Regions from separate parts of the Anaerotignum propionicum DSM 1682 genome, predicted to be linked through region 2. Evidence: predicted binding sites of a transcription regulator. Region 2 holds the regulator's gene; the other holds the start of a gene.
The links. Region 2 encodes NrdR, which represses ribonucleotide reductase genes. Its sites were predicted from a motif close to CACAANATNTTGTG; they were not measured.
Positions count from the first base shown of each region.

Region 1: a site for NrdR is predicted at 9,778-9,791, ahead of CPRO_RS06055 (ribonucleoside triphosphate reductase). Genes of this name have one in related genera too.

Region 1 covers NZ_CP014223.1:1,273,796-1,289,609, reverse strand. Annotated here, with positions in the region: gene clpB (ATP-dependent chaperone ClpB) at 1-1,906, opposite strand, end outside; gene CPRO_RS06095 (HD domain-containing protein) at 3,025-3,546, shown strand; gene CPRO_RS06090 (cold-shock protein) at 4,138-4,338, opposite strand; gene rnhA (ribonuclease HI) at 4,445-4,912, opposite strand; gene ispD (2-C-methyl-D-erythritol 4-phosphate cytidylyltransferase) at 4,909-5,610, opposite strand; gene CPRO_RS06075 (PIN/TRAM domain-containing protein) at 5,697-6,776, opposite strand; gene CPRO_RS06070 (CarD family transcriptional regulator) at 6,846-7,313, opposite strand; gene CPRO_RS06065 (DegV family protein) at 7,797-8,690, shown strand; gene CPRO_RS06060 (anaerobic ribonucleoside-triphosphate reductase activating protein) at 9,050-9,742, shown strand; gene CPRO_RS06055 (ribonucleoside triphosphate reductase) at 9,863-12,259, shown strand; gene CPRO_RS06050 (PhoH family protein) at 12,628-13,992, opposite strand; gene CPRO_RS06045 (HAD-IIA family hydrolase) at 14,030-14,806, opposite strand; gene CPRO_RS06040 (DUF2238 domain-containing protein) at 15,215-15,766, shown strand.
Region 2 covers NZ_CP014223.1:337,645-353,458, reverse strand. Annotated here, with positions in the region: gene CPRO_RS01595 (DMT family transporter) at 1-310, opposite strand, end outside; gene addA (helicase-exonuclease AddAB subunit AddA) at 325-3,996, opposite strand; gene CPRO_RS01585 (hypothetical protein) at 4,016-4,597, opposite strand; gene CPRO_RS14770 (hypothetical protein) at 4,922-5,146, opposite strand; gene CPRO_RS01580 (hypothetical protein) at 5,282-5,554, opposite strand; gene nrdR (transcriptional regulator NrdR) at 5,654-6,118, opposite strand; gene CPRO_RS01570 (YlmC/YmxH family sporulation protein) at 6,192-6,458, opposite strand; gene CPRO_RS01565 (anaerobic ribonucleoside triphosphate reductase) at 6,693-9,044, shown strand; gene nrdG (anaerobic ribonucleoside-triphosphate reductase activating protein) at 9,046-9,549, shown strand; gene CPRO_RS01555 (sensor histidine kinase) at 9,876-11,825, opposite strand; gene CPRO_RS01550 (response regulator transcription factor) at 11,822-12,520, opposite strand; gene CPRO_RS01545 (glycosyltransferase family 2 protein) at 12,717-13,946, shown strand; gene CPRO_RS01540 (DUF2812 domain-containing protein) at 14,020-15,162, opposite strand; gene perR (transcriptional regulator PerR) at 15,398-15,814, opposite strand, start outside.

The DNA.
Region 1 (15,814 bases), 940 kb from region 2:
TATCTATACGAACCAGATTTTTTTCATCATCAAACAAGCATTCTGCCAAAGTTTTTGCCAACTCTGTTTTTCCAACGCCCGTTGGGCCAAGGAATAAGAATGAGCCAATGGGCCTATTTGGACTTTGAATTCCTGCACGGCTTCTTAAAATGGCTTCCGAAACCTTCATTACCGCCTCATCTTGACCAACCACTCTCTCGTGCAAAATCTCCTCCAAATGAAGAAGCTTTTCTCTTTCGCCTTCCATAAGTCTTGCTCCGGGAATCCCCGTCCAACGTTCAATAATACGTGCAATCTCTTCCTCAGTTACTTTATCCCGAAGGAGTGTATTCTTTCCGCTGTTTTCCTCGGCAAGATGTTCTTTTTCCTCAAGCTCCTTTTGTAATTGGGGCAGTCTTCCATATTTTAACTCGGCGGCTCGGTTCAAATCATATTTTCTCTCTGCCGCCTCAATTTCAGCGTTTACATCTTCTATTTCCTCTCTAAGCTTTTGCACAACGCCAATGGAGTCCTTTTCATTTTCCCATTTTGCTTTCAAAGCGGCAAACTTATCCCGCATTTCTGCCAGTTCCTTTTGGGTTTCAGTCAATCGTTCCTTAGAAAGCTTATCATTTTCTTTCTTAAGCGCCGCCTCTTCTATTTCATGTTGTATAATTTTTCTTTGAATAATGTCTAGCTCCGTTGGCATAGAATCCATTTCCGTACGAATCATAGCACAAGCTTCATCCACCAAATCAATTGCCTTGTCAGGAAGAAAACGGTCACTGATATATCTGTTGGACAATGTTACTGCTGCAATAATTGCTTGATCCTGAATTTTAACACCATGATAAACCTCATAACGTTCTTTCAGCCCACGCAAGATGGAAATGGTATCTTCCACCGTTGGTTCGTTGACCAAAACTGGTTGAAATCTTCTCTCCAATGCAGCGTCCTTTTCGATGTACTGCCTATATTCATTCAGGGTGGTTGCACCGATACAATGCAGTTCACCTCTGGCTAGCATTGGTTTCAGCAAGTTGCCGGCATCCATGGCACCGTCTGTCTTTCCTGCCCCAACAATGGTATGCAGCTCATCAATAAAGAGAATAATTTTACCTTCACTTTTACGGACTTCATTTAAAACCGCTTTCAATCGTTCTTCAAATTCCCCACGGAATTTTGCCCCTGCAATCAAAGCCCCCATATCTAATGAGAAAATGGTTTTATCCCTTAGGCTATTGGGCACATCCTCTTTGACAATACGCTGTGCTAAGCCTTCGGCAATCGCCGTTTTTCCCACACCGGGTTCACCGATTAAAACAGGGTTGTTTTTCGTCTTACGTGATAAAATTCGTATTACATTTCTGATTTCATCATCACGACCAATAACGGGATCCAGCTTTTTGCTTCTCGCCCTCTCCACCAAATCTGTACCATATTTTTTCAAAGCATCATACGTGGCCTCCGGAGAATCGCTGGTCACACGGGTGTTTCCCCGTACAGAAACCAATATCTTCATAAATGCATCTTTGCTCACGTTGTATTGCTTGAAAACTGGCTTTAGCACTTCATTTGGTGCATTCAACATTGCTAAAAAAATATGTTCTACAGAAACATATTCATCTGTCATATTTTCAGCAAGCTTTTCGGAGGCAACTAAAGTTTTTTCTAATCCCCCGCTGGCATAGGTCTGTCCCCCTGACACACGAGGAAGTTTTTTTATTTCAGCTTCTACTGCCTGAAGCAAGCCATTCACATTTACATCCATCTTCTGTAATAACTGAGGAATCAAACCATCTTCCTGGGTTAATAGCATTGCCAACAAATGCTGCTGGTCAATTTGTGGATTTCCATATTCCACAGCAACAGACTGGGCATTTTGAATGGCTTCCAAAGACTTTTGGGTAAATTTTTGCAAGTTCATAACCATTCCACCTTCCTATTACATACATTAAATGTATCTTCAATATGGGTATATTATACATTGTTAGCACTCACTTGTAAAGAGTGCTAACAATTCTTTTTTATACAAAAAATTTGGCTTCTCAAGCTTATAATCATCATTTTTGCCGAAATAGTCAATAAAAAACCTACTTTAAAAAATAAAGGGTTCTAGTATCTAGGTATTCAAATAGCAATTTCATTTACAGATAAAAAGTTGCACCATTATTCTAATAAAATATCACCCCATATCTTTTCTTCGTAGAATACGGCCTAAGGCTTATCAATAAAGTCGATTTCTAGCCATGCTAAAAACATCAAAAGTGTTTCTTACATTCTTGTGCAATCTGACAAAAGATCTACTAGCTGGATAGCTACGTTTTTATAAGGAATTGTGTAATATTTCCTTTGATGAAATAGTTGGATTTCATCTTTACTATGTTCCAAATTCAATCAGTCATTTTTGAAAAAAACATATTTTCTCGATAATTTGTGAAAACATCTACACCCCCATGATGATAAGAGGACTCAAAAAAATTTTTCGTAAATTTTCTTCTATTCAGAAAAATATCACTTACTTTAGAATAAATATACCTTAAAGCATACATTCTATGTCATAGCCCCTCTAAAAATCTAAGTATCATTATTAAAATTTGATTTTCTATTATAATATCTAAAATATCTCCATGTTTTATGTTAATTAGCATGTTAAATAACTGACGATTTTGAATACAAAAAAGACAGTGTATTTTAAGATAAACTCATAATTATTTTCTTTTAAAATTGAGGGGAACAGACTGATTTCTCTCCTGTTTTATTGTTGATTTTTGAAAGATTTTGTCGGAGCAATAATGATCAATGGTCACAAACATAAGGGAATGATTTACTTGAAATTTGCTTGTTTTGTTCCTTGTGCGTTATTTATTCATATGCTATAATAGAAAAGTCAAAGCAAAGAAACTTGAAGTCGGGGTCATTTGATAATGCTGAGGAAAAACATAGCAGTGATTGGGAAAAAAAGTTCTTTTTCCTGGTTTCCCCCGTCTTTTTTCTTCGCCGTTGTGGTATACTTATGTAAATCTCAAAAAGGACGTGATGCCAATGCACAAGGCAATTGGTTCCAAAAAAGATTTTGGCAACTTAAGTGAGGATGAATTATTAGCAGAGTATAATGAATGCGTACAGGATCTCCTTGATCATGAAATGGTTAGAAAAATGGACTCCTTCGTACAGCATTGCAATACAAGCAGATTGCAGCATAGCATTAATGTATCCTATTACAGCTTTTTGGTTTGCTATCGCATGGGCTGGGACTATCGTTCCGCAGCCAGAGCTGGTCTTCTTCATGATCTGTTCTTCTACGATTGGAGAACAAAGAAGGGGCTTCGCACCCATCATGCATCTTGGCATCCCAGAGTTGCTCTGGATAATGCAAGAAAAATTACAGAGCTGAATAAAGTCGAAAAGGATGCTATCTCTAAGCATATGTGGCCATGCACCCTCGTTCCTCCCAGATATATTGAATCCTACGTCATTACCTTTGTAGATAAGGTTTGTGCTGTTTGCGAGGTTGCAGAGCGCAAATATAAAGGAATCCGAGTGGGAAAGGTTGCTGTTTCTTAAAGGAACAAAACAAATTGTATCAATTCTAAATCAGTAAAGTTAATGGCGATAAACCAAGTGTCTTTTGGTTATCGCCATTGTTTTTTTCTTTAGTTGCTATTTTTTAGGTTTGATCTTTTATATCTAATATAAGCTTGATTTTTTTCATCTGCAATGTTTTTACAATTTTCCACTTACAATTGTTTTAATGACCACATATATCAATTATCAATCTTTAGAGCCAATCATTTTTTATCACCAAATATATTACTCTTCGCAGTACCTAAAAACATCTATACTTTTTATCTTTCGCATTCAATATAATTTGTATTTGTTTCTATATTATTTTTCCCTTTAGAGAACTATATGTCTTTCCAGAAATACCACAAAGAAAGCACTTTTAAAACACATTTAAGTTTTATTTGAATCCTTAAGTATTTAGTTGTGTAAGGGTACTTTTACATAACAAAAAGGCACAGGTGCAAACCTATGCCTTCCATGGAAGTCTAGCTTCCTAACTTTGTCCAACGGTATAAAGCGTTGTTTTTTGCATAACCAAAAAATAATTTATATTATCAATGCCTAAGCATCTTCAATACAGAATCAAATCGATTAAGCACGTTTTACGTTAGCAGCCTGAGGGCCTTTTGCACCCTGAACAACTTCAAATTCAACTTCCTGACCTTCTTCAAGTGTCTTGTAACCTTCAGACTGAATAGCAGAGAAGTGTACAAACACGTCGTCTTCACCGGGAACGGAAATAAAACCGAAACCTTTTTCTGCGTTGAACCATTTAACTGTACCCTTTTTCATTGAATAAATCCTCCTACATAGATAGATAAAAAACTTTTACAAGACAATACTACCATATATTTCATAAAGTGTCAACGCAAATTTCCTACTAAGTCACTGTTCTCATTTACATTGTTTCATAATTTTCGTCATTTTCTAACGTATTTTTCTGTATTGCAGCCCTTGCTAATTGGTCACATCGCTCATTTTCAGGATTATCAGCATGTCCTTTTACCCAAATAAAGGAAACATGATGAATTTCAAGCAGTGCCAACAGTCGCTCCCATAAATCTACATTTGAGGCCTTTTCCTTGTTATTGCGCATCCAACCTTGACTGCGCCATTTTTTTGCCCAACCTTTTTCGATCGCATCTACTACATATTTTGAGTCACTATACAGCTTAACGGCACAAGGCTCCTTTAAGGCCTCCAGTCCTTTAATCACAGCTAAAACTTCCATACGATTATTAGTTGTTTTGCGATATCCTCCTGACAGCTCCTTTCGGGCAGTGCCATATAGCATTACTACGCCATATCCTCCTGCGCCTGGATTTCCGGAGCATGCACCATCTGTATATATCACAATTGTCTTCATTTCCTCTCCTCCTCCAAAAAGCAAGCTCCCATTAGGATATCCTCCCTTGTGGTAATCTTGATATTTTGATAGCTGCCATGAATGACCTTTATCTTGGCGCCATAATGCTCAACGACAGAAGCATCATCCGTGCCAAAAAAACCATCCTTCTCCGCCTTTTCGTATGCCTTTTCTATCAAATCTCTGGAGAACGTCTGGGGTGTTTGTATGTGCCATACTGTACTGCGATCAGGTGTTTCAAGAACCATCCCATCTTTGTCGCAAATCTTAATGGTATCCTTTGCTGGTACACCAAGTACACATCCATCAAAATTTTGCGCTGCATCTATGGAACAGTTAATCATTTCTTCTGTTACAAATGGGCGCACACCATCATGTATTAAAACGACTTCTGAGGCTAGGGAAAGTGCCTTTAGACCACACTTCACAGAATCTTGTCGTTCCTTCCCTCCACAAACCACAGCACTAATTTTCTTCCAGCCGTATTTCCTTACCATCGCCTTAACACTCTCTATATCATCTCTGCCTATTACCAAAACAATCTCTTTTATTTTGGAAAACTCCTCAAAACGATCTACCGTATGAGCTAAAATTTCTTTTCCTTCCAACATCAAGAACTGCTTTCGGGTTTTCCCACCCATGCGCTTGCCCTGCCCCGCAGCAACAATAATTGCAGCAGAAATACGTTCACCCTCCACACTTCTTCTCTCCCTCTATCAATAAAAGCCCCATGCAACCCTTTTTGACAGGGATCGTTTGCTTTGGGGCTTTCATTCTCTTCATTTTATGAAGCAGCAGCAACCATTTTTGTAAAAATCATTCGGCCTGCTGCTGTTTGCAACACGCTGGTTACTACAACATTCTTCGTTTCACCAATAAATTTATTACCGCCATCCACAACAATCATGGTGCCATCATTCAAATACGCAATGCCCTGTCCCATTTCTTTGCCGGCTTTAATAATCGTAACTTGCATTTCTTCTCCCGGAAGCACTACAGGCTTTATGGCATTTGCCAGTTCATTGATATTTAGAACCCGAACACCCTGAAACTCAGCAACTTTATTTAAGTTATAGTCGTTTGTAACAACAAAGGCATCCAGACTTTCCGCCATCTTGAGCAGCATGGAATCAACCTCCATTGACTGCTTTGTGGAATATTCTTTGATTTCAACGGGTACTGCCAACTGCTTTTGAATTTCATTCAAGATATCTAAACCTCGACGACCACGGTTTCTCTTCAAACCATCGGCAGAGTCCGCAATATGCCGTAATTCTTCCAGAACGAAATTTGGAATAATAATTTTGCCCTCAATAAACCCGGTTTGCAGCAAATCCAGAATTCTACCGTCAATAATTACACTTGTATCTAATATCTTAGGTTGTCCATAAACGGAAATTTTCTCTTGTGGTGCCAAAGCAGGAATAATCATTTTTTGTAAGCTTTTTACATTAAATTCGTCCTTCTTTCTTCTTGCCACACGAATTCCCAAAAACCCAAACAGTAAGTTTAACAATACCACAATGAAAGTTCCGATTGCACCAAATCCGCTAAAGGCAATGCCGATAAGGTTTGCAATGATCAAACCAACAACACAACCAAGAATTGTCAATGCCAATTCCTTTACATTCATTTTGGTTAATCTTTCTTCTGTTTGAGAAAGCCTTTTTAACATCATTTCCGTTAAGGGCGATGATAAGATAAGATAAAATATAAGTCCGGTGAATACTGCTAACCCCATTGGCACATAAAAAGGCATGGATATATGCCATTGGAAAAAGTTAGATATGAATAGAATATGCAAGAGCGCATAGCTCGCCGCCATAACGATTAAACTCATAATAATCTCAACAAGTCTTTTCATTCTTCCACCTCCTTCCCCCATTTTTGGCAAAAGGGTAAAATACCCATACTTTACCATAAAGAAATAGTATCAATTTTCTAACCATTTTGCAAGCAATTCTTCTGCTTTTTCGCTATTAATTTCATAAACAGATATAATTTCACTGAGTACAATCTGTCTAGCCATTCCTAAAAGCCTGCATTCCGCCGAGGAGAGCTTCTTTTTCTTTTCCTGTTCATAAAGCGCTTTAATGACTTCTGCGGCCTGATCCAGTTTCCCTGTTTTCAAACGACAAAAATTCTCCTTCTGTCTTAAATTCCAGTTATCTGATAAGGTTGGCCTGCTTTTTCCTACCCGAACCAACGTTTCCTCTACAATGTTCCTTTCCTCCGGCAGGCGAATTCCGGATTTTTCTGCACCATCTTTTGGAATACGAATCATTACGTTGCCAGTGGGTATACGGATAATATAATATTCTCCATTTTCTGTTCCTTCAATTTCCTCAATATATCCTGCCCCATGCAAAGGATATACAATTTTCTGTCCTGCTTGAAACATAATCAATTCACTCCTTTTTTCTAATTTTTTCCGAAAAAGGAGATTCTTATGCCAATTATAGGACTTTATTATCATAAATCATTTTTCGACGGAAGTCTTTAAGTTTTCCTGACAATTTATTTAAAATTTATTGTCATATTTTAATAAATCCATTTTCTCACTAATCTTTTTGTAATATAAAAGAATTCAATAAGGAAATATAAGAATCTTGTAGCAAAAAACAATCCCCTAATAATAGCATTTTTTGTTCTTTTTTAAAAAAGAATGCTCATATTTTAAGTAGAGAAAGTATGTTATTATGAGGAATAATTTTCAACGAAAAAACTAACCTTAATTACGAAAAGTTTTCCGTTCCCTTTTTGTAATTTCACAAATTTCACAAAACATAGTTATTTAAACTACGTTCTGCGTTTTAATATTGCAATTCCTTAACTTTTTTGCTATTATAATGTTTATTGAAGTACAGCATCGAAGGAGGACGTTATGGCAGACTATCAAATTTTCAGTGACGGCGCTTGTGATATCGGGAAAGAACGAGGAGAGGAATTCGATATATCTTTGATTCCTTTTTATGTATCCCTAGATCACCAAAAATATTTTAAGGAGATTGAAGAAATATCCTTAGATGAATATTATAGATTTATCATCGACGAGAACGGATACCCCAAAACCTCTTTGCCCTCTGTTCAAGATTTTATTGATGCCTTTCGTCCGGCTTTGCAACAAGGCAAAGATATTATTTGTACAACTGTTACACATTCCCTCAGCAGCTCAATACAGTCCGCCACCACAGCAAAATTAATGCTGGAGGAAGAGTTCCCCAATGCAAAAATTTACGTTGTGAATTGCTGGCATATTACAGGATCTCAAACACTGATACTTATGGAAATGGCTAAAATGAAAAAAGCCGGTAAAACAATTGAAGAGGTTATGGAATACGTTGAAAAAGCCAAAGTGGATGCCCGTATTCATTTTATGGTGGGTGATTTAAGCCATCTTGAAGTTGGAGGAAGAATCGGCAAGATTGCCGCTCTGTCGGGAAGCATTTTAAAAATCAAGCCTTTGATTATTCTCAAAGGTGGAGAAATCAGTGTTGGTGGAGCTGTCAGAAGTAGGAAAAAGGGTCTGGCAAAGCTAGTTGAAATTTCAATCAATCACTTTAAATCAACTGGTGAAAATCCAAAGGATTATATTGCTCACATTGGAACAACCAATGTTTGGGATGAAGTTCCTGAATTTGAAGAAGCATTGAAAAAGGCTTTTCCCGAAATGGAATTCATCTCTCCTTTCCAAATCGGTGCCACAGTAGCTTCTCATACCGGTCCGGGAACAACAGGTTTTTGCTTCGCAAAAAAATATGAAGCTTACCACTTATAATTTTGTTTACAGCGGCAATCACAGCTTTGTGACTGCCGTTTTTTTGTTTGAGGAAGCAATATAAATTACATTGGGCAGGTATTTCTAAGAGAAATTTTGACTTTATAAGGTTTGTTTTACAAGTAGAAAAAAGATATTTTCACCCTGCGCAATTCGATAAAATAAAAAGGAAGAGCCCATAAGTTCTCAATTTTCTGTAAAGACTTATGTCGCATCTTGCGGTAATCAATACAAAATAATCCCGTAGAGCGATTGTTTTTTTCTTTTCATTTGATACAATAGGTGAAGTGCAAATGAAATTTTTAACAACATATTAGTCAATTTTGAATGGGAATGATTTTACTACAGGGGGAATTTTAATGCAAATTGGTGGACTTCAAAAGCTTTCTTTACTCGACTATCCCGATAAAACTTGCTGCACTATTTTTACCGTCGGGTGTAATCTTAGGTGCCCATTTTGCCATAATGCCTCTATTATACACCTTCCTTTTTCCGGAGATATCATTTCTGAAGAGGAACTGTTTTCTTTTTTGAAAAAAAGGAAAGGACTTTTGGATGGTGTTTGCATCACCGGAGGAGAACCCCTGCTGCAAAAAGATTTAGAACCCTTTTTTTATGAAATAAAATCCCTTGGCTTTTCAATCAAGTTGGATAGCAATGGCAGCTTTCCAGAAAGATTGCAACAGCTTATCTCAAGCAAACTTGTGGACTATGTTGCGATGGATATAAAAAATGCCCAAGATAAGTACAGCCAAACCATTGGAATCAAAAACTTTGATCTTGGGCCAATCAAAGAAAGTGTGTCCATCTTAATGGCAGATGTGGTACCTTATGAGTTTAGAACCACCGTGGTACGTGAATTACATACAGCAGAAGATATGCTGGCACTGGCCCAATGGATACAGGGCTCTGAAAAATATTATATTCAAAGCTTTGTGCATTCAGATGATGTGTTGGCAAAGGATCTCAGTGGTTATTCTGAAAAAGAATTACGGAATCTCCTTCAAAGCATTCTTCCTTTTCTACCTTCAGCCGAACTGCGGGGGATATAATTCATTCCATAAGTTGTGGTTCTATCTAAAATTAATACTACATATTGTATTTTATGATTGTATGTATAAGCCATCTGTGCTACAATGATAAAAATAAAAAAGGAATCGAGGTTAAGAGAGATGTATAGAGTAATTAAAAGAGACGGTCAGTTTGCTGAGTTTGATTTAATCAAAATCAGTAAGGCAATCACCAAGGCTTTTGAATCACAAAATAAGCAATATCATCCACAAACCATTGATTTTTTATCTTTAAAAGTCACAGCCGATTTCGAACCTAAAATCCAAAACGGTTTTATCTCTGTAGAAGATATCCAAGATAGCGTTGAAAATATTTTGATTAAAAGTGGATACGCTGATGTGGCTAAGGCTTTTATTTTATATAGAAAGCAGCACGAAAAAATGCGGAATATGAAATCTACTATTTTAGATTTTAAAGAAACCGTGGACAGCTACCTAAATGTAACGGACTGGCGAGTAAAGGAAAATTCCACTGTTACATATTCCGTAGGGGGGTTGATTTTGAGCAACTCCGGAGCCATTACTGCAAACTATTGGTTAAGCGAAATTTATGACACAGAAATTGCCCAAGCCCACCGCGATGCAGATATCCACCTCCATGATTTGTCCATGCTTACAGGGTATTGTGCAGGGTGGAGCTTAAAACAGCTCATTCAAGAGGGCCTAGGGGGAATTCCCGGAAAGATTACCTCCTCACCTGCCAGCCATTTAGCAACCCTTTGCAATCAAATGGTGAATTTTTTGGGTATCATGCAGAACGAATGGGCAGGTGCTCAGGCGTTCTCTTCCTTCGATACCTATTTGGCTCCATTTGTAAAAGCAGACAACCTTTCCTATGATGCAGTAAAAAAATGTATTGAGAGCTTTATCTATGGGGTAAATACCCCATCACGTTGGGGAACACAGGCTCCTTTCTCCAACATTACCTTGGATTGGGTCGTTCCCAATGACCTTGCTGAGCTGCCTGCAATCGTAGGCGGTAAGGAAATGGATTTCAAATATAAAGACTGTAAAAAAGAAATGGATATGGTAAATAAGGCCTTCATCGAAATCATGATAGAAGGAGATGCAAACGGACGGGGATTCCAATATCCTATCCCCACATATTCCATCACCAGAGATTTTGACTGGAGTGACACAGAAAATAATCGTCTGTTATTTGAAATGGCAGCCAAATATGGCACCCCCTATTTCTCAAATTATATTAACAGCGAATTGGAACCCAGTGATGTGCGAAGCATGTGTTGCCGTTTACGTTTGGATTTACGGGAGCTTCGAAAAAAATCAGGAGGATTTTTCGGTAGCGGAGAAAGCACAGGTTCTATTGGTGTTGTAACCATTAACCTGCCCCGCATTGCCTATCTAGCCAAGGATGAAAAGGATTTTTATGCCCGCCTTGATAAGAAGATGGATATTGCGGCAAGAAGCCTTAAAATCAAGCGTAATGTTGTAACGAAACTGCTAGAAGAAGGTTTGTATCCTTATACAAAGCGTTATTTGGGGGGATTTGGCAATCATTTTTCCACCATTGGCCTAATCGGAATGAACGAAGCGACCCTCAATGCAAACTGGATAAAAAAAGATATCTCCCATCCTGAAGCCCATGCCTTTGCCAAGGAGGTTCTGAATTATATGAGAGAACGTCTTTCCGACTATCAGGAGAAATATGGAGACTTATACAATTTGGAAGCCACTCCTGCTGAAAGTACAACCTTCCGTTTGGCAAAGCATGATGTAAAGCGTTATCCGGATATCATTACTGCAGCTAAAGCTGGTGAGACACCTTATTATACAAATTCCTCCCATCTTCCTGTGGGCTTTACCGATGATATTTTTGAAGCATTGGAATCCCAGGATGATTTGCAAACACTTTATACCTCAGGCACTGTTTTCCACGCTTTCTTAGGTGAAAAGCTACCGGGATGGAAAGCCGCTGCAACGTTGGTGCGAAAAATAGCTGAAAATTATACCCTGCCCTATTACACCCTTTCTCCTACCTATTCCATTTGTAAAAATCATGGATATATTAATGGAGAAAAGTATGTTTGCGATAAATGTGGAGGCACAACAGAGGTATACAGCCGCATAACAGGTTATTATCGTCCGGTGCAAAACTGGAATGAAGGAAAAACCCAAGAGTTTAAGGATAGAAAACTATATGATTTAGACAAAAAACATTTTGTAAAACATACTTTCAAACAAGAGAACCTCAAACTTGACAGCTTTCCCATAAAGAAAAAGCAAAATCCAGAAACGGAAAATAGGATTATGCTTTTCACCACCAGCACTTGCGTAAATTGCAACATGGTAAAATCCTTTTTGTCTCAAGCAAATATAACTTATGAGCTGATACAGGCAGAAGAAAATAGCGAACTTGTGGAGCAGTACGGAATTAGAAGCGTACCTGCGATGGTTGTGCAAAATGGATTAGAATTCACCCTATATGTGAACCCATCTAATATAAGAAATTATATAGAAACACAAACAGCACTGGTGTAATTTATAAAACATCCCATAATGATAGCATCTAAAATTATCATTCTTAAGAATTGAAATAAAAGAATACATATAATGCCGTGACGATCCAATGTCATGGCATTGTTTTTTATTTCTTCGCCAAAACCCTTTATGGTGATATCCTTAGAAAATGATCGTGACCCTCCCTATTTCTTTGACAGATCTTTTTCGTCTTCCTTAAGATATCTACCACTCCCCTCACTGCATTAAAGTCTAATTCTTCTGCTACCATCTTTCGTCTCTTCTCCTCTCATCCTTATAACACGCAAAGGACATTTCACAAAAAAAATAGGTTTCATCTTTATTTAAGATAAAACCTATTTAAACCAATCTAACTTTCAAATTGTTAATTACATTCTGTTTGCAGCATCAAAAGCTAATTTTGACCGTTCACATTCATCAGCCCTCATTGTAATCTGATAGCAAAGAGGACTACCTTTCATTTTCTCGCTGGCATAACTTAGACCATTGGTTCTCTCATCCAATAATGGATGGTCTATTTGCTGAGGGTCTCCAAGTAAAATCACCTTCGTTCCCTCCCCTACACGGGTAATCAACCCTTTGGCCTGCTTCGGTGTTAAATTTTGTGCCTCATCAATGATTAAATATGTATGTGTCAAGGTTCTACCACGGATAAAATTCATCGCCTCTGCACAAATGGTATTTTCAAAAATCTCATGAATTTTAGATTTTATTGCAAGGTCATCCAGAGATTTTTCACCTTTGTTTCTTCGCAGCAATACTTCCAGATTGTCAAGAATTGGTCGTAAAAATGGCGCAATTTTTTCTTGTTCCGTACCGGGTAAAAAACCAATATCTTCGTCAAATTGTACATTCGGTCGTGTAACCAAGATTCTTCTGTATTCTCTATCATTCTCCTGCAAGGTTTTAGCTAATCCCACGGCAAGAGAATAAAATGTTTTTGCTGTTCCTGCTGTCCCTTTTATAATGACAAGGGGTGCTTTTTTGGCAGTTTCCATTAAAGCTTCCTGTAAAAAATATTGCCCTAAATTCTTTGGTTTCACTCCAAAGGGCTGTAGTTTTGAATAATTCAAAGAAATAAATTTGTTACCGTCAAAGCGAGCTAACAATGTTTTTTGTTCATTTATTTCCGAGCGCAGTGTGTAAAATTCATTTATAATGGGGGTTAGAGATTTCTTTTCATTGGCTATATATGTATAGGCATCTTCTAAACAAATTCCTTTTTTCTTAAAGGAAGCCATTGCTTCATCTGATACAAAACATTCATTTCGACCGGTATATTGCCCTTCTAAGGATGGTGCTTGTTCATTTGCAAAATCCTGGGCTTCTATTCCCAGCATCTGGGCTTTCAGTCTAACCAAAATATCCTTTGTAACTAAAATAACGGACTCGCCATTTTCGCAAAGTCCTCTGCAAACCTGTAATATTCGATTGTCATTTTTATTATTTGAAAAATCCGGCGGAAGCTCTATATTAACAAAATTAGGCTCTATGCGAAGACATCCTCCATTAGAAAGCAAAATACCTTCAAGAAGGTTACCCTCTTGTCTCAATTTTTCTAAAAAACGGATACAAGACCTCGCATTTGAACCGCATTCTCCATCCTCTGTTTTAAGCTTATCCAACTCCTCTAAACATACAATAGGCAGAACCAAATTGTTTTCCTCAAAGCATAGCAGTGAAGCCGGCGACTGTATCAATACATTCGTATCCAAAACATAGGTTTTTTTCATATATTCTCCCCTTTAACAGAATTTTTAATATTCTATGTTATTCCCTAACCAAATCCCCGATTCCATCTATAACAAGTCGTGGTCTATAGGGGTATAAGTCTATCGTCTCTTCAGAGGTAACACCACTTAAAACAAGAACCGTATCCAAACCACTTTCAATCCCCGCAATAATGTCTGTATCCATCCTATCTCCTATCATAACGGCATCTTTAGAATGTACCCCAAGCATTTGTATTCCCGTACGCATCATCAGGGGATTTGGCTTTCCTACGAAATAGGCATTCTTTCCTGTTGCCGCTTCAATTGGGGCAACCAAGGCTCGGCATGCCGGTATGATTCCACTTTCCGACGGCCCTGTTAAATCCGAATTTGTACCAATTAGCTTTGCGCCGTTTAGCACAAACTTTACTGCAAGGCAAATACTTTCATAATTATAACTTTTGGTTTCACCCACAACCACATAATCAGGATTTGTATTACTAATGGTAATGCCTGCATCATAAAGAGCATGGTAGAGACCCGGATCACCAATCACATAAGCACTGCAATTAGGCATTTGCTTGCTTAAAAACTTGGCAGTGGCAAGGGCACTGGTATAGAAATGCTTTTCATCCACCTCTAATCCCAACATCTGTAATTTCTGTTGCAGTTCCTTGGGCGTACGATTGCTAGAATTCGTCAAAAATAAAAATTCTTTGTTTTCACGGTAAAGCCAATGGACAAATTCTTTTGTACCGGCTAGCAAGTTGTTGCCATGGTAAATCACACCATCCATATCACATATAAATCCCTTTTTCTCTTTTATTTTATCCAAATCAAAACTCCTTCCTCAAAATAGGTTTATTGGTACAGTTTTATTTTAAAATATAACTGTTAATTCTAAAGCAAATTGGGGTTAGTAATTCGTAAAACATCCTCATATATTTAAAATCCTCACAAAGTTCATCGCCTTATCCCCCTAGGAATGTAAATCTAGAATCACTTATTACGTCATATGGGAAAAATTCTTTTAATGAAGCACAAGAAAACTTCCTTCTATGTTAATACCAAATGGCTCAGTGCCAACTTGAAAGCAGCAGTGAAATCCTTCCCTTTACGATACATCGCCGCACTTACCTCATCATTAGCAAATATTTTACAAAACCCACAAATTCAAGTATATTTTTACAAAAAATAATAATATTAAATAGCAGACTAAAAAACCTGAACGGAAGTGAACAGTATGCCCTTATGGATTATAATTACTTATTCCATTGTAACTGCTCTTTGTATTTTTTCAGTAATAAAGCTTTTCGCAAGGGGTGATACACCTTTTGCAAAGGAAGCATTATCAACTTATATATTTTACACAATATTTTTTGTGGCAATTTGGGTTTTTCGTATAGAAATTCCAGGCTATATATTGCTCTTGGCCATGCTCACCATTTTGGGTGCTTGTTTTTTGGGTCACTATTTAGGAGGCTATACTAAATCCAGAACCTTCGATCGATATCTTCATGCATTTGGTTCTTTTTCATTCTCACTGATAACTTATTGTACCTTGGATAACTTTATAATTACCGGAAGCTCTGCCTTATTTCAGGCAATCTTTATATTTTGTGTCGGCAATACCCTTGGTGTTTTCTTCGAACTCATGGAGATGTACCATGATGTTTCAAAAAAAGACGAACCGAAAACACAAAAAGGACTTCGGGATACAGATATGGATATGTTGTTTAACTTAATTGGTTCTACGCTTGCAGCGGCCTTCTCATTTTTCTGGCTCTTACAATAAAAAAGCGGTGCCTGATTTATCAGACACCATTTTTATTGCTTTGAATCA
Region 2 (15,814 bases):
TGGGGGCTGTATATAACATCACTGCCGCAATACCAACACTGGTCAGATTAATGGCTTTCATATAACACCAGCTGAAAAAAGTAAAACTGACAATTCCGGTGCCAACAAAGTACAGGATGTCCCCTTTCTTTTTCAGTCGAAAACTCTTTTTATCCCGAATCAGAAGAACTATGGTTAAAAATATTACACTAACCACACCTTTGATAAATAAAATTTCTAACTCCATTAAGCCAAAACGAGTAATCGCCTTTGTAAAAAGCCCAATTAAACCCCAGCAAATACCAGCAATCAAAACCCATACATAAGCCATAATGAAACCCCTTCTTATATCAAAATTCCCCGTCCCATGGCAAAGGAATAAATATAAACCTCAGTCACACGTTTTCCCAAAGCCTGCTCCAATGCCCGTCGATACAGCTGCAATTGAATTTCATAGCGCTTGCGCAAGGCTTCCTCATCAAAAATTCTGTCACTTTTGTAGTCCAGAAGAATAAGATTATCCCCCTCCATAAAGTAACAGTCAATAATACCGTTTAACAGCACCATGTCCTCGACATCCGCATATTCTGTTCCCCAAAAAAGCTCTTTCGCCGCCATAAGCATGGCAAAGGGCCGCTCCTTCGCTACCCCATCACAATTTCTGATGCGCTCCGCCAAAGATGAGGTAAAGAAAACCAGCAACTCGTTCTTTCTTAATGCCCCAAACTCTTTTTCGGAAAGCCTGCCCTTTTTCAGCATTTCTTCCAACAAGCTTTCCAATCTTTCTGCATCATATTCTTGATGAAAATCAGCATATTCCATCACTGCATGCATTGCAGTACCTATCTCCGTGGCTGTCAGAGCACCCTCCCTCTCTAACACTTGAGGAAGCTTTATCTCTACAGTAGAGAAAACAGGCTCTCCCGTAATCTCCTCCAGGTTCCTTCTCTTTACCTCAGAAATAGAAAGCTTGGACGGAAGCGACGTTGCCTTAAGATAAGGATATTGCCACTGAAGCAAAGAAAATAATTCATCTCGACTGCCACTAAAATCCGTCTCTGTATCCCAGAGGGCAAAATAGTTCTCCTGTTCTTCTGACTGCGCTTTTTTCTCCTCCATTTGCAAAAGAATATCCCCTCTGGTTTTACGTTGAAAAGACCATACAGAAGGCTCCTCCAGAAATACCTTCACTCCATGGGAAACACCAAATTGTTCACGCAGCCATTTTGCATCAGGATGACGCAACAAGGCAGGCATCATCCAATCCAAATAGCTTTTGCTTCGTCTTAATCGAAATACAGAAAGGCGGTCTTTCTTACCTTCTGCCCCATCAGCCCACTTTTTCACAGCTTTTTCTAAATCCTTCACCGTCCCTGTCAAGATGAGCTTCTCCTTGGCTCTGGTTAGGGCAACATAAAGCACCCGAAGTTCCTCCGCTAGGTTCTCTAATCGAATGACCTCTGCCAATGCTGTTTTAGAAAGGGTACGGTAAACTGCTCTGCGCTGCAAATCCTTATAATCCATGCCAAACCCCCACTCCTGATGGGTAAGCACCGCCGCCCTAACATCCATTTCATTGAATTGCTTGCCACAATCCGCCACAAAAACAACAGGGAATTCTAAGCCCTTGCTCTTATGAATGGTCATGACACGAATCAGGTTTTCCCCTTCACTTTGGAGCTTTGCCGATGCCGATTCCGCTTCCGCCGTTTTCATATCCTCCACATAACGGATAAAGAAAAATAGCCCCTTGTGACTTCCCTGCTCAAATTGCTCCGCTTTTTCCAACAGCAACCGAAGATTGGCCTGACGCAAACTGCCTCCCGCTGTCATTCCCACGTAATCATAGTAGCCACTTTCTTCATAAAGATAATGCAAAAGCTCATGGAGGGTCAACTCCTTCACCCGCCCACGCCATTTTGCTAAATCCCCAATGAAACCTTGGAGCTTTTCTTTTAATTCAGAATCGTCACCTTGATGCAAATACCCCTGTATGCAGTCAAAAAACAACCCATTTCCACCATTCAGGCGCATTTGCATCAATTCATCCCCAGAAAGACCATATAACGGGGAATGAAGCACAGAAATCAGGGGAATATCCTGTCTTGGATTATCCAAAAGGCGAAGGAGATTCAAAACTGTATCCACCTCGGGTACATCATAGTACCCTTCAGCTGTTTCTGCATAATAAGGAAGCCCTGCTTGTCCGAAAACATCGTCAAGGATGCTTCCCCAGTTTTTCATGCTTCTAAGCAATATGGAAATATCTCTGAACTCTAAAGGACGATAGGCTCCGCTTTCCTTATCCACAACACAAAATCCCTCTGCCATCATTGTTTTAATTTTATCGGCAATTGCCATGGCTTCCAATTGGCGTCGGTTTAACTCATCCAATTCCCCCATGCCTTCCTCTTCCAAAAGACTTTGGCTCTCCACCAAAATCACTTCGTTCTCTCCTCCATGAGAAATTTGTGTATCAGGAAAAACAGCTCCTGCATATAAAGCTGCTTCATCATTATATTCCACATCACCAAAATCCTTAGACATAAGCTGGCGAAACAAGAAATTAGCCCCATCCAAAATGTTTTTTCGGCTTCTAAAGTTTTTAGAGAGAATAATCTTTCTGCATTTGCCCCCTTCTTCTAAGGGATATGTATGATATTTTTCATTAAACAGCTGGGGCATAGCCAATCGAAACCGATAAATGCTTTGTTTCACATCCCCCACCATAAAACGGTTGTTTTTACCCCCACTTTCTCCAGAAACCGCCGCCAGTATCATTTCCTGAACCATATTGCTATCTTGATATTCATCTATCATAATTTCATCATAGCGTTTTTGTATTTCCAATGCCGCAGCTGTAGGAATGAGATGCCCCACTGTGCTACCTTTTTCCACTAAAATTTGCAGGCAAAAATGCTCATAATCATGAAAATCGATCACGAGCTTCTCTTTTTTTGAATCTAAAAAGCGCTGTAAGAATCCATCCACCAGCACCGCCAAACCCTTCGCCACAGGATATAAGGCACCCAGAAGCTCTACCTGCATTTCTTCGCTAAAGGAAAAATAGGTCTCACCCAGCTTACTGCGTATGTCCTTTGCTTCGTTACGCAAACTTTTGATATCCTCAGCCAGCTCCTTTTCTTCTCCTCGGTAACCGGGCAGCCTTTGAAATTCCGTTTGCAAGAAAGCCATACGCCACTTGCCGTATCCAAATGGCAAAGCTTCTTCTAATTGCTCTAACCCTTGTGCTTCTTTTTCCATGCATTCCAAATAAGCCTCAAAGCCTGATGTTGAAGCCGCAAGACCCATTGCCCGCTCCAATAGCTCTCTGGCAAAAGCCACACCGCCTTTGATGCTTTCCCGAATGATGGGCATCCACTTACAGGTATCCACCGTTTCCCCATCCTTAAGATGAAATTGTTCTGCCATTTCCAAAAGAAGCTTCACAGGGTCAGGGTACCCTTGGGCAAAATTATAAAGCTGTAATAGTAACTCCTTTAGCCTGCTATCCTTCGTCTCTTCGCCAAAGGTTTCTAACAGCTGAAAAAAAACTTCATCCTGTTTTTCATAAAGTTCCTCAAAATAATCCTCCAGCACTTCCTGCTGTAATAATTTGATTTCCCCAGGGTCTCCTGTTCTGACCGCGGGGTCAATGTCTAAAAGATGATAATACTCACGGATGGTTTGCAGACAGAAGGCATGGATAGTTTTAATATCCGCACGGGCAAGTAAAGTAAGCTGATTTTGCAAATGCAGATTTTTGGGCTCTTGCTCCAGCTTTTTTGCTATAGCCCCTCCAATCCTTTGGCTCATCTCCGATGCCGCTGCCTTTGTAAAGGTTACTACCAATAGTCGGTCAATATCCATCGGTGGTTGATCCACGGTAATCCGTCGGATAATACGTTCAACCAAAACTGCGGTTTTCCCGCTTCCCGCTGCCGCTGAAACCAATAAGTCACAACCCCTTGCTTCAATGGCCTGTAATTGCTCCTCCGTCCATCTGTTTTCCCCCATGGGTCTTCATCCTCCAAAATTATTCTCCCATGGCTCGCTCCATACGCACACGAAAGGGTACATATCCAACAAACGAGCCCATAAAACTACTATAGGAATTATACCAGAAGTTCCCGATAAAAGCGAACGAAAATGCAGAAAGAACCTTGTGTCCGAAAATATATCTTGCCGTTGTTTTTATGAACAGCTCTTGAAAGCCTGTCTGATAAAGAAAGGCACACCTTTGCAGAATGTCAACCATTTCCTTCTCATTCTCTGTCAAATCGTATACCTTAAACAATCCTTCCTTAATATTTTCCCACAGCATCTCCTTTTTCCGCCTTCTGACCATACGAATGGTATGATGTATGGCGGCAAGCTTATAAAAACGCATCATCGCCGTTTCATCCAATTTGGCAAGGTTCGCCCTGAAATAATTATGTTCCATAGGTGTCTCCAAAAAGACCTCATATCCATCAGCAGCGGTACTCTCTGCACATTGTACGTAAAAAGCACTATAAAATTGGTTTTCCAATTGATAGGCACGCTCTATAAAATATGATTTACACTCTTCAATTAATTTCTTACAACGCTCATCTTTTTTTAAATTTCGCTCCAGCACAGCCATAACCCCTTTCAAAAACACGATTTCATATTTCTATTGTAAAGGATTGATGGCCGGGATGCCTTCCTTTTCGTTCGCAAATAAAGAAAGGCTTCCCCAAAAATCGGGAAAGCCAAAGGATGCGGATATTCTCCGCATACTTGTGAAAAAGACTCACTACATTAAGCCTTTTTCGTGAATACAGCGGAATCAACAACTATTTGCGTTTCAAAAAGCAATTATATATTTCCTAAATACCAATTTTCATGCTAATGACTCCGCTGTATCATAAAATCTTGATTCAGTTTCAGTACTTCCTGTAGATCTTATTCGCAGACTAAATTAGCATCCGCAGTTGTTCCCAATCTGATTTCCACAGCCACAACTATTGCCGCCACAGCAGAAAAGAAGAATGAGGATCCATAACCAAGAGGACTCGCCGCCACAGCCGCCGCCACAGCTGCCGCCACAACTACTACCACCAAAACCGTTACCACAGCAGCACAACAAAATTAAGATCCACAAACAAGAACTATCGCCGCCAAAACCACAACCAAATCCACTCATACTATAATACCTCCTTAAGTAAATATGTTTTGCTTACATTTTTATCCTATGAGGTATTTTGTAAAATATTGCCTGTCTATATTTAATCTTTTTTCTTTTTTATTCTTTCATAATTCGGGAAATTTGAAACAAGCTTTAGCAAGGAAGTATTAAATCCTCCACCAAAACCTCCACGGTAAAGCCGCCCATCTCATCTGCAAGACTGATCAAAAGCAGCCTTTCATGGTCTATAAAATATAAAACATGGGTCATATCCTTCTTTTCTCCAAGGAAAATCAGCTCGTCTTTTTGAGCTTCCCCATGAAATGTAACTGCAAGACCTGCTTCTAAATATCTAACGCCAATCAGCTTCGCTGATTCTTCTCCCTGAGCAGTCCATGCAAACAAAGCCTTTATTCTTTGTGTCATAACAAACCTCCAAAAATTCAAATAGAAGAATTACAAAAAAGTACCCTCTGAGCATATACTCAAAGGGGGCTTAACTGCACAAATCATTGATGGGAAACTTTACTCTCCACGCTTTTCACTAAGCATTTTCTCAAGCTCATCGATAAATGTATTAATATCCTTAAATTGACGATAAACGGATGCAAAACGGACATAGGCCACTTCATCTAATTCCTTCAGGCGATCCATAACCATACCACCAATCACCTTGCTGTCCACTTCTCTCTCGCCACTGCCAATCAAAGTGTTTTCCACATCATCAACCAAATTCTCAATCTGTTTTGCCGTAACCGGGCGCTTGTTACAGGATTTCATGATGCCGCCCATTAGTTTTGTCTTATCAAATATCTCCCTTGTGCCATCCCGTTTTATCACAGTAATGGGGATCATATCAATTCTTTCGTAGGTAGTAAAGCGTTTCCCGCAATTTTCACAAAGACGGCGGCGACGAATGACGGCATTGTCATCCTGCGCTCTTGAATCAATCACCTTCGTATCTGCATAGCTGCAAAAAGGACATTTCAAAATGGTCCCCCCCTTTTCAAGATTCTTGCCACTTCCTTCAATTATACGCAAGAAATACCGTGGGGTCAAGGCTTCATTCATCAACAATCAGAACTTCACATGCATCCACCTCTACCAAAATGATATCATCCCCAATGCGCTTAATGCACCGCCAAGGTACGAAATATGCCCGCTCCTTACAGAAAAAATTCCATTTCCCCGCATCCTCAGGAATAATTAATGTACAGATTTTCCCGTTATATGCATCAAATTCTAAATCGCAGACAAATCCCAATCGTTTCCCATCACAAATATTAATGACCTCTTTTTCCCGCAGACACGAAAAACGTTCCCATTTCATGTATTTTTTCCCCCCATTTCACCTGTTTAATATCAGTTTATGCCCCGACTTCATGAAATTCACCAAAATTCATTTCTCAAAAAACCCTTGACGGTGATTTCAGAAAGGTCTACAATATGTACGACTAATATTATTATAGAATCTATATATTGTGTTTTTTGCAATCCAAAAACGGATTCAAACAATTCAGGGAATATGAATAAATGCAATAGAATTTTGAAAGGGGTATTCCTTATGATAACGACCATTAAAAAACGTGATGGCAGAACTGCCTATTTTGACATTAACAAAATTGCCAATGCCTTAGAAAAATCTTTTCAGGCCTCGGTAGGTACAAAAGACTCTAACACTTGCTTGGCTCTTGCTCAAGAGGTATCAGATACTTTTGAACAAAACGGCATCACTTCTCCATCCGTCGAGCAAATTCAAGATATGGCAGAAAAAATTTTGATTGAACATGGCTATGCCCTCACTGCAAAAGCATATATTTTATATCGTGCGGAACGCACCCGGGTGCGCAATATGAACGATAGGTTAATGAAAACCTTTGAGGATATTACTTATAAAGAGGCAAATGATAGCGATATCAAAAGAGAGAATGCCAATATTGACGGAAATACTGCCATGGGTTCTATGCTGAAATATGGTTCTGAGGGAGCAAAGCACTTTTATGAATGCTATGTTTTAAACCCCGCCCATTCCGAAGCTCATAGAAACGGAGATATCCATATTCATGATTTGGACTTTTATACCCTAACCACAACCTGCTGTCAAATTGATTTGGTGAAGCTGTTTGAGGGGGGGTTCTCCACTGGGCACGGCGTTTTGAGAGAGCCCAACGATATTGCCAGCTATGCTTCCTTGGCATGCATTGCCATTCAGTCCAACCAAAACGATCAGCATGGCGGTCAGTCTATTCCCAATTTCGACCGTGGTCTTGCTCCTGGCGTAGCAAAAACCTATAAAAAACGTTACCGCTCTAACTTTACATCATTTGTGGAAATTTTAGCCGGTCCTAAATTGAGTAAAGCAGCATCGGAAGCCTTTGTCCAGTTGGAAGAGAAAGGTCTGTATCCCACATTGGATGAAAATGGGCAATTTGATGCCGCAGAAGAAGCATTGCTTCTAAAAGCAGGAATTACACCTGAAATCTATCATAAAGTTAAAGAATTCGCAGCGCGAAAAGGTACGGAAGAAACAGATAAAGCCACCTATCAGGCCATGGAATCCCTGTTGCATAACCTAAATACCATGCACAGCCGTGCAGGTGCCCAGACGCCGTTTTCCTCTGTAAATTATGGCATGGATACCTCTACTGAGGCACGTATGGTAATGAAAAATATGCTGTTGGTCACAGAAGCAGGTCTTGGTAACGGGGAAACTGCCATCTTCCCCATTCAAATTTTCCGAGTAAAAGAAGGCATTAACTTCAATCCCGGAGAACCTAATTATGATTTATTTCAGCTTGCCTGCCGTGTCAGCGCAAAGCGTTTATTCCCTAATTTTTCCTTTCAGGATGCACCATTTAACCTGAAATACTATAAAGAGGGACATCCCGAAACAGAAATTTCTTATATGGGCTGTAGAACAAGAGTAATGGGCAACGCTTATGACCCCACCCAAGAGGTGACCCCAGGAAGGGGTAATTTAAGCTTCACCAGCATCAACCTGCCTCGCATTGCTTTACTTGCCAATAAAAATATTGATTGGTTTTTTAAAGAACTGGACACTAAAATTGATTTGGTTGCCGCTCAGCTTTTGGAACGATTTGAAATACAAGCAAAGAAAAAAGTACATAATTACCCGTTCCTTATGGGAGAAGGCGTTTGGATTGGCAGTGATAAGCTGAACCCCAATGATGAAGTGCGTGAGGTATTGAAAAATGGAACCCTCTCCTTAGGGTTTATCGGCTTAGCGGAAACCTTAAAAGCTCTCATAGGCGTGCACCATGGGGAAAGCGAAATTGCGCAGAATTTAGGACTTGATATCATCAGCCATATGCGTAGACGGTTGGATGAATATGTAGAAAAAACAGGCATGAACTTCTCCCTGCTGGCGACTCCCGCAGAAGGTCTTTCCGGCAGATTTATCCGCATGGATCGGGAGAGATTTGGTTCTATCGAGGGTATTACGGATAAAGAATATTACACAAACAGCTTCCACATTCCTGTTTACTATCCTATCAGTGCCTTTAAAAAAATCCAGTTGGAAGCACCTTATCATGATCTTACCAATGCAGGGCACATTACTTATGTGGAATTGGATGGTGACCCCAGCAAAAATACAGATGCCTTTGAAAAGGTAATTCGTTACATGAAATCTCAAAATATTGGTTATGGTTCCATCAATCATCCCATTGACCGTGATCCTCTCTGTGGTTATACGGGTATCATTGGAGATACCTGCCCCAAATGCGGCAGAAAAGAAGAGGAAGGCGCTGTTGGGTTCCAGCGTATTCGCCGCATTACAGGTTATTTGGTGGGCACTTTAGACCGCTTCAACAATGCAAAACGTGCCGAAGTTTCTGATAGAGTAAAGCACTCCTTGGTTACTGACGTAAAAATGACTACAAAGAAGGATTCATGATATGGAAATCAGATTAAGCGGTGTGGTAAACGACTCTATTGTGGATGGTCCGGGAATACGATTGACGGTCTTTACCCAAGGCTGCCCCCATTGCTGTCCCGGTTGTCATAATCTAGAAACCCATGATTATCAAGGGGGGTATGTGGGAGATACAGATCTAATTTTATCCGCCCTAACCGAAAACCCCCTGCTAGACGGCGTCACCCTTTCAGGAGGCGAGCCTCTAGATCAACCCCTTGCCTGTAATCATATCTCCCAAGGAGCCAAAAAGCTAGGGTTGAATGTTTGGGCATATACAGGCTACTTGTGGGAAGATATTTTAGAAAAAGGAAACCCTCAAATCCTTGCACTTTTGGAGCAAATTGATGTACTCGTTGATGGACCATACCAAGTAAACCAGCGGTCTTTGGAGCTATTGTTTTGCGGCAGTAAAAATCAACGCATCATAGACGTAAAAAAGTCCCTTAAAACAAAGACTATCGTTCTTTGGAAAAAGGAACAGTAAGTATAGCCTAATAAAAAGGGGGAATTCTTAGAATTTTCCCTTTTTCCACGTCTTTGCTTTCTATGAATAAAACAGCCTGTTTATTCAGCCTCCAAATTTCAAATCTCCGTAGGGATTTTTGAAGCCTTCATTTGCTTTTTGATAGATTTAAACAATTCTTACTTAAAATTGTTATTTACATAAGATCAAGTGGCACAATTTAAATCTTCCAATAGACAAATATCTTACCCACCTTTGTCCCCCACTTTTTAAAACTCTACTCCATAAACACGAAAAAGCCCTCTTTACACATATGCTTAAAGAGGGCTTCTTTTTTATATTTTGTCTTAAATTGTTTTTTCTGCTGTTTGATTTATTGCATTTTCTTCTGCTTCATGAGTTTCTTCTTCCTTCGACCCTTTCTGTTCTGGAGCCTTTGCTAAAGGACACTGCACATAAGCCTTGAATAAATCCCCATCAATGGAAAGGGTAAATTTCCCTTTCTGCAGATCCACCAAACTTTTGGCAATATTTAACCCCAAACCACTCCCCTCCGTGGAACGGGAGCTGTCTCCACGCACAAAACGTTCCATTAATTCATCAGGGGCAACATTCAGTTGATCTCTGGAGGTATTCTTCATAGAAATCAAAGCAAAATTACCTTTTTTCGAAATTTCCACATAAACCCTTGTGCCGGTTTGAGAATACTTACAAGCATTGCTCAAAAGATTGCTCAATACACGCCAAGTCAAATTTCCGTCTACAATACCGAAAACAGGTTCTTTGGCAGTAATGACCACCTCTAAATTTGCTTTTTCCAGTTTTTCTTCATACTCCGCCACTGCCTGATGCACCAATTCACAAAGGTCAGTTGGCAACAACTGCGCAGAAATATTCCCTGTGGATGCTTTTGAAGCCTCCACCAAATCCTCTGTAAGCTTTTTCAGCCTCCTGGACTGACGATCCAGAACTTCTAAATATTCCTGAGCCTGCCCCGAAAGTTTTTCCTTTCTCAATAAATCCACATAATTGATAATGGACGTCAAAGGTGTTTTGATATCGTGGGATACATTGGTTATCAACTCTGTTTTTAAGCGTTCGCTTTTGATTTTTTGCTCCATGGCAATTGCCGCCCCTTTAGATAGGCTGTTTAAATTATTGCCGTGTCTGCGAAAAACGCGAAACATCCTAGAAGTATCAACCTTATAATCCAGATTTCCGTTGGCCAACTGTTCCCCTGCTTTTTTTAACTTTTGCAGCTGATTGGAAACGGAAAGCACCAAAACCAGAATAATGCAGTTCACAATAAAAACTGTTCCACTACTATTCGAATTTGATAAATAAATAAGGGATATAAAAACCCACGCCGCCGCATATTTCCATGTCATAGGCAAAGCAGAGATGCTATCTTTGAATGTAACAAATACAGCACCAATAAATTTCCAGCCAATATGGAAAAACCAATAAGTAATAGAGTTTCTCCACCATTTTCCCATTTTTAGTCGAGTGGCAATGGTCATTAACGCCGCTATTCCCAAAACGAAAAGATAAACCAATGCCCCTAACAGTAGCATAATATCGCTGAATTGATCAAAGGGATAAATAGCGTGAGCTCCCATAATAGGCATTGCCGCCAACAGAGAAATCGTTCCAAAATAAATCTCCAAAGGGATGCGATCCTGAAGGTTTGGTGTAACTTCATCGGTTTTTCCTCTATGTCCCGCCGCACACATTAAATAAATCAGGGTGGCTAAAAAAGTCAATACGCTTGTCAACCCCAAAGCCAGCAGCCCCATGCGAAATTTATAGGTTAAGCCATAAAGCCTGTACGTTAACGAATAATTATCTGAAGCCGTTATAGGCGTTTTCACATAGGCTTCCAGCTTGGCATCCATAGGTTCATCATATGAAATCCACTCTCCGTTGACGGTATATTCATCATAAACGTTAAAATTATAGGTTTGTTTAAATCCAGATTCCCCGGAGATATTTCCTTCGGTTATTTTTTCGCCGCTTGGGGTATAAATTTCAAAACCAAAGTTTGAACTCCTATTTTCCGCCCATTCTTCCAACTGTGTTGGATTATACCGATATAAATCCATGATTTCATCGGCATATTGATTGGTTATCCATTTACACCAAGGTGTGTCATAGTAGGAACGCGGGTTTCCGCTGTAAAAACCGCTTTCTCCCCCAACAAAAATTGCGGCTGCACTGATAAAACTCAAAATCCCTGAAATAACCACAAGAAACAAGGCCAGCACCTTAAACCCAAGATTGTGGGTGACCTTCGTCATTCTTTAGCCTCCTTTTCAATTTTGTAGCCAAGCCCCCAAACCACCTTTAAATAGCGGGGTTCCGAGGGATTGATTTCGATTTTTTCTCGCAGATGACGAATGTGCACCGCAACAACACTGCCGGAGCCATACGCATCCTCATTCCAAATTTGCTCATAAATTTGTGTTGAGGAAAATACTCGTCCGGGGTTTTCCATCAGAAGCTTTAAAATATTATATTCACTGGGGGTTAGGGATACAGGCTCGCCGTCAATGGTAACTGTTTTAGATTCATCGTCTAAATCGATTCCTCCTATGACCAAATGGGACGCTTTTTTTGCCATTCCTCCCAAGGAAGTATATCTCCTTAGCTGAGAACGCACCCTTGCCATTACTTCTATGGGGTTAAACGGCTTTGTGATATAATCGTCTGCTCCAATATTCAATCCCAGAATTTTATCGCTGTCCTCACTTTTTGCAGTTAGCAAAATAATGGGTATATTGGAAGATTCCCGAAGCTTTGCTGTAGCCGAAATACCATCCATCTGAGGCATCATAATGTCCATCAGAATCAGATGGATATCGTTATTTTGTACCACTTGTAAAGCCTCTTTCCCTGTATAAGCAGTAAAAATCTTATAATTTTCTGTGGAAAGATAAATGGATAACGCAGAAACGATGTCTTTTTCATCATCACAAATTAAAATATTGTACATGCCGTACACCTCCGTCATTCTGTAAATTCATTGTATAAAAAAGCCCTTAAGAATCAAACAGGAAATCATTTAATTTTCCTTTAAGATTAGATATTTCGCTTTTATTAAGATTTTTATTAAGTTCTTCTTAAAATATATACCCTATATTAGTATAAGACAATAAGAAGTTGAAAATCCTGAAAGGTGGTACATAAAAGTGGACGAATTATTTTGGGTCGCCTTGGCCCTTGGTGCAGTGCTGAAACTAATCAGCATATATTTTGGAGGGATTGCCTGCTTTGCTTTGAAAAAAGAAGTCAAGTATCCTTCCGCAAAAAAACTGCGACGATTTGCAGTCCTTACTGCGGCTAGAAATGAGGAAGCAGTGATTGGAAACTTCATAGAAAGCATTCAAAAACAAAACTATCCCGTTGAATTATTTGATGTATTTGTGATTCCCAATAATTGTACGGATAATACTGAGCTCATGGCAAAAGCCTACGGTGCAGAAATCATTCACTGTCCCTTCCCCGTAACGTGCAAAGGGGATGCCCTACAGCAAGCCTTGATGCAATTACGAAAAAAGGGATATGATGCTTTTTGTGTCTTTGATTCAGATAATATTGTAAGTCCCGACTTTTTACTCAAAATAAATGATGCATTCGATGCGGGAGCAAAGGTGGCAAAGGGTCGTCTGCTGGCAAGTAATCCTCAAGCTTCTTGGGTTTCCGGTTGCTATAATATCTATTTTAACCTTTTTCATCTGTTTTTCAATAAGGCAAGAGGCGCCTGCGGCCTTTCCGCAAAGCTTGTAGGTACAGGCTTCGCAGTACATAAAGATGTTTTGGAAAGCCTAGGGGGATGGAATACCACAACCATCGCTGAAGATGCGGAATTTTCCGCCCAGTGCGCCCTCTTGGGTGAGCGGGTTTGGTGGGTTCCCGATGCCGTTACCTATGATGAACAACCCGAATCCTTTCGGGTATCCTTGTTACAACGCCGTCGGTGGTGCAGTGGCATCATGCAGGTAGGAAAGCTGCATTTCAAGCATCTCCTGCAACGCCTCATCAAACCTAACGGCGTTTACGCCGCAGATTTCACTATGTTTTTAATGGGAGCATTTGCCCAAGCTCTATCCATACTACCATTGGGGCTTACCCTTTTAGCCGCAATTTTTGATGGGAAAGAAGGGATTTTCAATTTCATTCAAGCCATGGGAATTTATTTCCTGCTCTATTATACCTTAATGTGTCTCATGGCAACAATACTTACTCTGTATCAGGAAAAAAGAGTATTTCCAAAGGAAATGCGATCCGCAATTTTATTATTTCCAATCTTTATGGCATCTTGGATCCCATTACAGGTTATCAGCCTGTTCCGAGAAACAAAAAGCTGGAAAGAAATCCAACATAATGGCAAAAGTAAAGATACAATCCCCACAGCTTAACATAAAAAAACGGCAGATATCAAGTCTGCCGTTAGGATGGCAACTATGTTGCCATCCTTTTTATTCGTTAGAATTATATACTAGGAGATTGCAGAGTCTTGGAAAAGTCCTTTAAATGGGAGGGAATGTCGGCATGCCCCCTATATTTAATGACTAAAATACGATTGTCTTTGAGCAAAAATATTTTTTTGTATTCGCTTTTTTCGTCAAGCCAAGCTTGATCTAATCCTTCTTGTTCTATTTTGATAACATCATCATATTCCATCAATCTTTGCAACAATTGATTTCCTAAAAATCTATATCTGGTTTCATAATATGACAAACTCAAATGTACTTCGTCTCTTTCCCGGATCCCATCACTTTCATAAATGGCGTTACCATCCTGCTCCAGTTCATACTGAACAGGCACTAAAACCGATGTTTTGGTATCTACATATGTAAAATCGTTATAGTATTCTCTGTTTGGGTCTGCCGTTTCCAGCTCCTCTAGGGAAACATAAGAAAACGGAATATCCTTCTCAGCAATTGCAACAGTGTTATCCCGCATCGCCGAAATGAGTGGGGCAAACATAAAAACAAACATAAGCCCAGTAAGTAAAAATTCCACACGAAACCATTTTGTAGTAGGCATAAATGGGGAATCTATTTCTTCCGACAAATCAAAGCTTTCCAATTTTCTTTTTATTAGTATATTAGAGCGATATTCTCGCTTCGCTGCTATGAGATTGGTTAGAAATACCAATATATAAACAACCCCCGAATCATAAGTCTTTCCCAAAGCATAATCGTCCCACTTCAAATACAGAAGAAATAGCTGCATACCCATCAAAAAAAGCAACGCCAACATTGAAAAAATCACACTTCTTTGTTTTTTTCTCCTTAGCTCTTCATAAATAGCCCGTTCTTCCTCCCTTGAGAAAGGAATGGGCTTAGGGTATTCTGAATCATTTGAAAAAACGAAAAGCAATTTTTGATATGTGGCTACATAATGCCATCCTTCATCTTCAAAAAGCTCCTTCATCTCCCGGGGAGGTGCATCCTCATCATACACAGTTGGTATTATTTTATATTTAATTTTCTGGCAATAATCATCCTGAAATACTGCCTTTCTTCCCGAAAAGGATTTCAAGATCAGGCCTTCCTCCCCCATCTGAGTGAACCATTGTTCCATTGTTGTGATATCATACATATTAACAGGTATCAATCGTTTTTCCATGAGAACCTCCTTGGTATTAAAAACAAAATATGCATATTGACTATATCAATTTATCCATTTTTTGTCAAATTAACTGCAAAAATTACACAAGCAAAAATTAATTTCAAAATAAAAAGCAGATAAACCCCAAAAATTTACAATCATTGGAGTTATCTGCCTTATTTGAATAAACTTAAAGAATGGCTTTTTCTGGATTCTATGCCTTTGGTATCTACCCTCAGAACAATTTAGAACCTTAAGCTTCAATCTTATTCTTTCTGCAATCCCCGCATATACCATAAAGAATTAACTGCTCACAATTCACCTGGAAATCCAATTCTTCTTTAACTTTTTTATGAATTTCAGTCAATTCATCCAAGAATAAATCTTGTACTTTTCCGCACTGCATGCAAACTGTATGGGGATGGCATTTTACAACCGCATCATAACGAGAGCTACCCTCTCCAACATTTAGCTCCTGAACCAAACCAAGCTGCTTAAAATAATCTAAGGTTTTGTAAACCGTAGCCAAGCTCATGGTAGGATTTGTAGGCTCCAAAGCTCTGTAGATGGTTTCCGCATTAGGATGCTCTGTGGAATTTAACAGCATATTATAAACCGCAATACGCTGAGGCGTTACCTTTAAACCTTTTTCTCTTAAAATTTGTGCAGT